2 regions of the Paenibacillus sp. MMS20-IR301 genome follow, and region 1 is predicted to be linked to the other one. Evidence: a T-box and tRNA genes for the amino acid it is inferred to sense, from the RefSeq annotation. Region 1 holds a T-box; the other holds one or more tRNA genes.
What was found. A T-box is a leader RNA that pairs with one kind of tRNA and senses whether it is charged. The one in region 1 lies ahead of metG (methionine--tRNA ligase), so its partner is inferred to be a tRNA-Met.
Positions count from the first base shown of each region.

Region 2: it has a tRNA-Met gene. The T-box ahead of metG (methionine--tRNA ligase) is inferred to sense a tRNA for this amino acid. The anticodon was not compared.

Region 1 is NZ_CP135275.1:2,528,721-2,532,106, forward strand. Features, by position in the region: gene LOS79_RS11235 (hypothetical protein) at 1-118, opposite strand, end outside; gene LOS79_RS11240 (site-2 protease family protein) at 186-1,280, opposite strand; T-box leader at 1,362-1,630, shown strand; gene metG (methionine--tRNA ligase) at 1,725-3,386, shown strand, end outside.
Region 2 is NZ_CP135275.1:4,813,565-4,816,950, reverse strand. Features, by position in the region: rRNA gene LOS79_RS20695 (23S ribosomal RNA) at 1-650, shown strand, start outside; rRNA gene rrf (5S ribosomal RNA) at 795-911, shown strand; tRNA gene LOS79_RS20685 (tRNA-Ile) at 975-1,051, shown strand; tRNA gene LOS79_RS20680 (tRNA-Asn) at 1,055-1,130, shown strand; tRNA gene LOS79_RS20675 (tRNA-Ser) at 1,135-1,224, shown strand; tRNA gene LOS79_RS20670 (tRNA-Glu) at 1,366-1,440, shown strand; tRNA gene LOS79_RS20665 (tRNA-Val) at 1,578-1,653, shown strand; tRNA gene LOS79_RS20660 (tRNA-Met) at 1,740-1,816, shown strand; tRNA gene LOS79_RS20655 (tRNA-Asp) at 1,889-1,966, shown strand; tRNA gene LOS79_RS20650 (tRNA-Gln) at 2,174-2,248, shown strand; tRNA gene LOS79_RS20645 (tRNA-Lys) at 2,318-2,393, shown strand; tRNA gene LOS79_RS20640 (tRNA-Leu) at 2,411-2,494, shown strand; tRNA gene LOS79_RS20635 (tRNA-Gly) at 2,502-2,576, shown strand; tRNA gene LOS79_RS20630 (tRNA-Arg) at 2,587-2,663, shown strand; tRNA gene LOS79_RS20625 (tRNA-Pro) at 2,801-2,874, shown strand; tRNA gene LOS79_RS20620 (tRNA-Gly) at 2,887-2,957, shown strand; gene LOS79_RS20615 (helix-turn-helix transcriptional regulator) at 3,345-3,386, shown strand, end outside.

The DNA of each region.
Region 1 (3,386 bases):
GTCCGCTCATACTGCGGATATGCGTGTATTCCGGCTCCCTGCTTCCTGCTGAACATCCCGCTGTCACGAGGAGCAGGCAGATTCCGGCCACTCCAGCCCGCACTGCTGTCAAAGTCATTGTTGTCCCTCCCATTCATCTTGGCTCTATACAGCTTTGACGAATAAGAAGCTTCATAAACGAATAATTATAGATTTACATTGCCAACAATATGAACAAGATACATCATGCCCCCAAGAATCCCTGCAAGTGCAAAGTAAGCAATTCCGTATCTCCAGCGGGACGCTGCCGGAACATCATAGTATTTATCATTCTCATAAACGCTGAAGCTGACCTCACACTGCATCTTCAGCTGCGCCCGTGCATCCACATAAATCTCTTCCAGCTGTACCACCCGCACTTTATAGATAATAGACTGGACCGGCATGCTTGCAGTGCCATAATAGTCCAGACTCTCCCAGCGGACACCTAGATACTGCTGCCGCTCCAGATCACTGTAGGTTGTAAACGGCAACTCCCGTTTATGTTCCGGCCCGGGAATCAGATACCCCTGATCCCGCAAGTCCTCTATCGGGATCAGGAAGCTTTTCAGCACGGTATGCATCTGCTTCTGTGCACGGCGGCTAATATATTTCTTGTACAAGTCGTAAGCAAACAGCACCCAGATAATGAAGAACAGAACGGATTTCAAGTAGATGATGACAGCTAATCCGCCGATCAGGCCTCCGAGCCATAACCAGCGGGTAACCGCCGTAGCAATTCGTCCGCCATCCAGCGGATGAATCGGCAGCAGATTGATCAGATTCAGGAAGAATCCTACATAGGCCAGCGAATAGAGCAGCGGGCTGTGATAATAATAAGCTGCCCCGAATACTGCCGCCGCACCGATGCTGCCCAGCACCGGTCCGCCAAAGGCCAAGTAAGCTTCCTCCCTGGCATTAAGCGGCTGCTTCTTCATCGTGATGAGCGCTCCCATAAACGGGATGAACAAGGGGGCGCTTACCGGCAGGCCGATCCGTCTGGCAGCCAGCACATGCCCTAATTCATGTATGAACAATAGGGCAACGAACCCTGCAGCAAAGCCCCAGGGATAGATCTGAGCGTATGCCCAGATGGATACTGCCATAGAGATGACCGGACCCGCCAGCTTTCCCAGCTTGAGGAGAGAGAGAATAGCCTTCCCCTTCAGCAGCAGCAGTACTAACCCGCCGCCGAGCCATCCTTTTACACCACCTGAATTATTCTTTTCCTGCTTTTTTTCCAGTTCCGGCAAAAGTCTCATTCTCCTTTTCTGTGTGAATCAAATTGCGGTATTGACATAACCAGTGTCTGCCCTTTATGATATCCAGTAATTAGCATAACTACAATAGCTGCGAAGAGAAAGAGTACCCTGGCAATTCTTTCACAGAGAGCTCCGGCCGCTGAAAAGGAGCAAAGAAAACCCTCGGGAATATGGTCTCAGAGCTGCGCACCGAAGTCCGTTCACACGGGCCGTAGGCTGCGCCGGAACCCGCATCCGTTACCATGCTAGGGTATATCCGTGATTCTCACGGCCGTACCTGAAGAGGTGGATGCTGCAAGGCATCGATGAATTTGGGTGGTAACACGTGAGCACAGGCTCTCGTCCCTTTGGGGATGAGGGCCTTTTTTGCGTTCCGGCGAACTGAAGCTGATGCTATCAAAACTTAAGCTGATGCTTCCGAAGCGAGTTTTGCGAAGAAAATTCATGGAAGCTGATGCTTTCAAAACTTTGAGGAGGATGATTAACATGCGCAATATTTTTATCGGAGGAGCTTGGCCGTATGCCAACGGCTCCCTGCATCTGGGAAGGCTCGCCAGTATTCTGCCGGGAGATATCCTGGCCCGCTACCACCGCGCCAAAGGCGACCAGGTTCTATACGTATCCGGCAGTGACTGCCACGGGACTCCGGTCGCTGTACAGGCCGCCCAAGAGGGGGTATCCCCCGGGGCATTCGCCAGCCGGTACCATCAGGAATTCACAGATTGCTTCCGTACCCTTGGCTTCACCTATGATCTGTACACCCGGACCGATCAGGAGCAGCATCACCGCGTTGTACGGGAGCTGTTCCTAAAGCTGCTGGAGAACGGGCATTTGTACCGGAAGTCTACACTTCAATGTTATTGCGAGCAGGATCAGCGGTTCCTGCCGGACCGTTATGTTGAAGGCCGATGTCCGGTCTGCGGCAAGCAGGCAAGAGGCGACCAGTGTGATTACTGCTCCACTCTGCTTGATCCGGCGGATCTGCTGGAGCGTACCTGCAAGCTATGCGGAACCACGCCTGTACTCCGCTCTACCGAGCATTTCTATTTGTCTCTATCCAGCTTCCAGAGCACACTCTCGGATTACGTAGAATCTGCGCAGGGCTGGAGAGAAAATGCTGTGCGCCTAACCCGCAGGTATCTGCAGGAAGGGCTCCAGGACCGGGCGGCTACGCGCGATCTGGACTGGGGCGTAGATGTTCCGGCAGACGGCTTCGCCGACAAAAAGATCTATGTCTGGATCGAAGCCGTCAGCGGTTATCTCTCGGCCAGCAGACAGTGGGCTGCTGAAACCGGCAACCGCTGGGAGGATTTCTGGCTGGATTCTGCTGCGCAGGATAGGGAAGAGCCTCACTCCATAACGGCCTACTATGTCCACGGCAAAGATAATGTGCCGTTTCACAGCTTAATCTGGCCGGCTCTGCTGACTGGTGCAGGCGGACTGCATCTGCCGGACCGTATTCTGGCTTGTGAGTATATGACCCTCGAAGGTGAGAAATTCTCCACCAGCCGCAACTGGGCTGTCTGGGTACCGGACATTCTCAGCCGCTATGAGCCGGATTCCATCCGGTATTTCCTGACTGCGAACGGCCCTGAGAAACGGGATGCCGACTTCTCCTGGCGCGAATTCATTCACAGTCACAACAGTGAGCTGCTTGGTGCTTTCGGTAATTTTGTCAACCGCAGCCTGGTGTTCGTGAACAAATCCTTCGCGGGAAAAATCCCATCCGGTGAGCTTGCGCCTGAGTGGGCAGACTTGATTGAACATTTGTACCGTGATGCCGGTCAATTAATAGAAGCAGGCCATTTCAAGGAGGCGCTTGAGCTGATTTTCAGCCACATCCGCAAAGCCAATAAATATTTCGACTCGCAGCAGCCTTGGCTGCAGATCAATCAGGCCCCCGCCGCCTGCGGCAGCACAATATACACCTGTGTACAGATTATCGCTAATCTGTCCAGTCTGCTGAACCCGTTCATCCCCTTTTCCTGCGGGAAAATCAGGGGATTCTTGTCCTTTGGCGAACCGGGGTGGCAGCCGGTTTCCGTTCCTGCAGGGCAGCCGCTGCAACCTCTTACGCTGCTGTTCGAGCGAATCGATCTGAAGCAG
Region 2 (3,386 bases), 2.3 Mb from region 1:
GTTTGACTGGGGCGGTCGCCTCCTAAAGAGTAACGGAGGCGTTCAAAGGTTCCCTCAGAATGGTTGGAAATCATTCGCAGAGTGCAAAGGCATAAGGGAGCTTGACTGCGAGACCTACAAGTCGAGCAGGGACGAAAGTCGGACTTAGTGATCCGGTGGTACCGCATGGAAGGGCCATCGCTCAACGGATAAAAGCTACCCTGGGGATAACAGGCTTATCTCCCCCAAGAGTCCACATCGACGGGGAGGTTTGGCACCTCGATGTCGGCTCATCGCATCCTGGGGCTGAAGTAGGTCCCAAGGGTTGGGCTGTTCGCCCATTAAAGCGGTACGCGAGCTGGGTTCAGAACGTCGTGAGACAGTTCGGTCCCTATCTGTCGTGGGCGCAGGAAATTTGAGAGGAGCTGTCCTTAGTACGAGAGGACCGGGATGGACGTACCGCTGGTGCATCAGTTGTTCCGCCAGGAGCATGGCTGAGTAGCTACGTACGGACGGGATAAGCGCTGAAAGCATCTAAGCGTGAAGCCCCCCTCAAGATGAGATTTCCCAATACGTAAGACCCCTTGAAGACGACGAGGTAGATAGGTTGGAGGTGGAAGTGCAGTAATGCATGGAGCTGACCAATACTAATCGGTCGAGGGCTTATCCAAGAATACCCCAAAAAGTGAAGAAGAGGCTAACGAAGCCGATTCCGAATACTTTCCGGGGGCCCCGTAAGAAGGGCAAACGCAAATTTCGTTTCGGATTCAGTTTTCAGGAATCAAATCCTGAAGCATTTACGCTGTAAATGCCCGTTTGGTGGCGATAGCGGAGGGGTTCCACGCGTACCCATCCCGAACACGACCGTTAAGCCCTCCAGCGCCGATGGTACTTGGACCGAAGGGTCCTGGGAGAGTAGGACGCCGCCAAGCGGACAATTCCACACACCTTGTGGTATTTTTTTTGCCCATAATAGCTGTATAGTGTACGAGAACGGGCCTTTAGCTCAGCTGGTTAGAGCGCACCTCTGATAAGGGTGAGGTCAGTGGTTCGAGTCCACTAAGGCCCACCATTTTCCCTGATAGCTCAGTTGGTAGAGCACTCGACTGTTAATCGAGTTGTCACAGGTTCGAGTCCTGTTCGGGGAGCCACCATGGAGAGGTGTCCGAGTTTGGCCGAAGGAGCACGATTGGAAATCGTGTAGGCGCCACAAGCGTCTCGAGGGTTCGAATCCCTCTCTCTCCGTAGCTTTGCTTCCTTGTAAGGGATGAGAACCCTCAGTGGTTCGTTGGAGCATAAGCTTCGTTAGCAATACATCGCAATCTCGTAACGAAGTGAAGAGTATCCCTCTCTCTCCGTAGCAGTACTTTTAGAAACAAACATTATGGCTCGTTGGTCAAGGGGTTAAGACACCTCCCTTTCACGGAGGTAACATGGGTTCGAATCCCATACGAGTCACCAATATCTTCTTCGATTTATGGGATGAGAATTCCCTGGGTTCGTTGAAGCATCGGCTTCGGTAGGAATACTTCGCAATCTCGTAACGAAGTGAAGAGTATCCCATACGAGTCACCATTTATTTTAATGATATATCTCATGGAGGCTTAGCTCAGCTGGGAGAGCATCTGCCTTACAAGCAGAGGGTCGGGGGTTCGAACCCCTCAGCCTCCACCATACACATTCCCCACAAAGTGAAGCAAAGACTTCGCAGAGGATTCCGGGTACTTTCCGGGGACCCCAAGGGACAATATTTTTACTGACGCGGGGTGGAGCAGCCCGGTAGCTCGTCGGGCTCATAACCCGAAGGCCGCAGGTTCAAATCCTGCCCCCGCAACCAATCCCCACAAAGTGAAGAGATGCTTTGTAGCATATTCCGAATACTTTCCGGGGACCCCAAAGTACCAAACTTGGAACCGTGGTGTAGTTGGCCTAACATGCCTGCCTGTCACGCAGGAGATCGCGGGTTCGAATCCCGTCGGTTCCGCCATCTTTATCTGCTTCAGGGATGAGATTCCATTTAAGGGTTCGTTGAAGCATAAGCTTCGTTAGCACTACATCGCAATCTCGTAACGAAGTGAAGAGTATCCCGTCGGTTCCGCCATCTTCATGGCATAAAGGTATTAGGAATTGTGCATCCTATATCTCGAAGTATAGAGTATCCATCCTATTCCGTAGGTTATGCTAATTATATTATTGGGGATTAGCCAAGCGGTAAGGCAACGGACTTTGACTCCGTCATGCATAGGTTCAAATCCTATATCCCCAGCCACTTCACCCCAAAAAGTGAAGTTAAGCTTAGAAGGTTAATCCGATTACTTTTCGGGGACCCCTTATATGCGAGCCATTAGCTCAGTTGGTAGAGCACCTGACTTTTAATCAGGGTGTCGAAGGTTCGAGTCCTTCATGGCTCACCATTTTCCTTGTAAAGTGTGCGCGTGTGGCGGAATGGCAGACGCACCAGACTTAGGATCTGGCGTTTCACGACGTGGGGGTTCAAGTCCCTTCACGCGCACCATGTTTTTGCGGACGTGGCTCAGCGGTAGAGCATCGCCTTGCCAAGGCGAGGGTCGCGGGTTCGATTCCCGTCGTCCGCTCCATATAGATTTTGCGCCCTTAGCTCAGCTGGATAGAGCGTTTGACTACGAATCAAAAGGTCAGGAGTTCGAATCTCTTAGGGCGCGCCATCTTTTCTTCTTTGAATATCCAAAGTGTCCTCAAGATTCGAACGAGTTCGTTGGAGCATCCGCTTCGATAGAATAACTTCGCAATCGGGTGCGTAGCATCCGTATCTCTTAGGGCGCGCCATCTTTTCTTCTTTTTTCGGGATGTAGCTCAGCTTGGTAGAGCACCTGGTTTGGGACCAGGGGGTCGCATGTTCAAATCGTGTCATCCCGATTTTATATTTTTGCGGGTGTAGTTCAATGGTAGAACTTCAGCCTTCCAAGCTGATAGCGTGGGTTCGATTCCCATCACCCGCTTATATAGTTGCTTAAGAAACTCTTGAATTCCAAGGGTTTTTTTTGTATATAAATATATAGGTTGAACGAACTTAAGACTTATAGAAAAGGCTGATTCTTATGGACACCACGGCCCTTATCCGCCGTTTTTCATGGGCTCACTCCATTTATTTGGTGAAATAACGGCGCTGGTGTCCGCAAGTCCGGCACTTTGGTGCCTTTCCGCAGGCTTAACGTCTCTCCTGTCCGTAACGCTTAGCTAATTTGACATGCATATGCCGGAGCGGCTGCTCTTTACTGAAATGAAAAATGCTGTATTTTTGCAGACTGCCATGTGCTATTGGAACTGATATAGTATAGCTATGGTATCATAGGCAGTATTTACATGGAAAGTAAGGAGCATTCGTTATGACAGACAAAGTAATTCGAATTTTTAAAATTATTAACGCC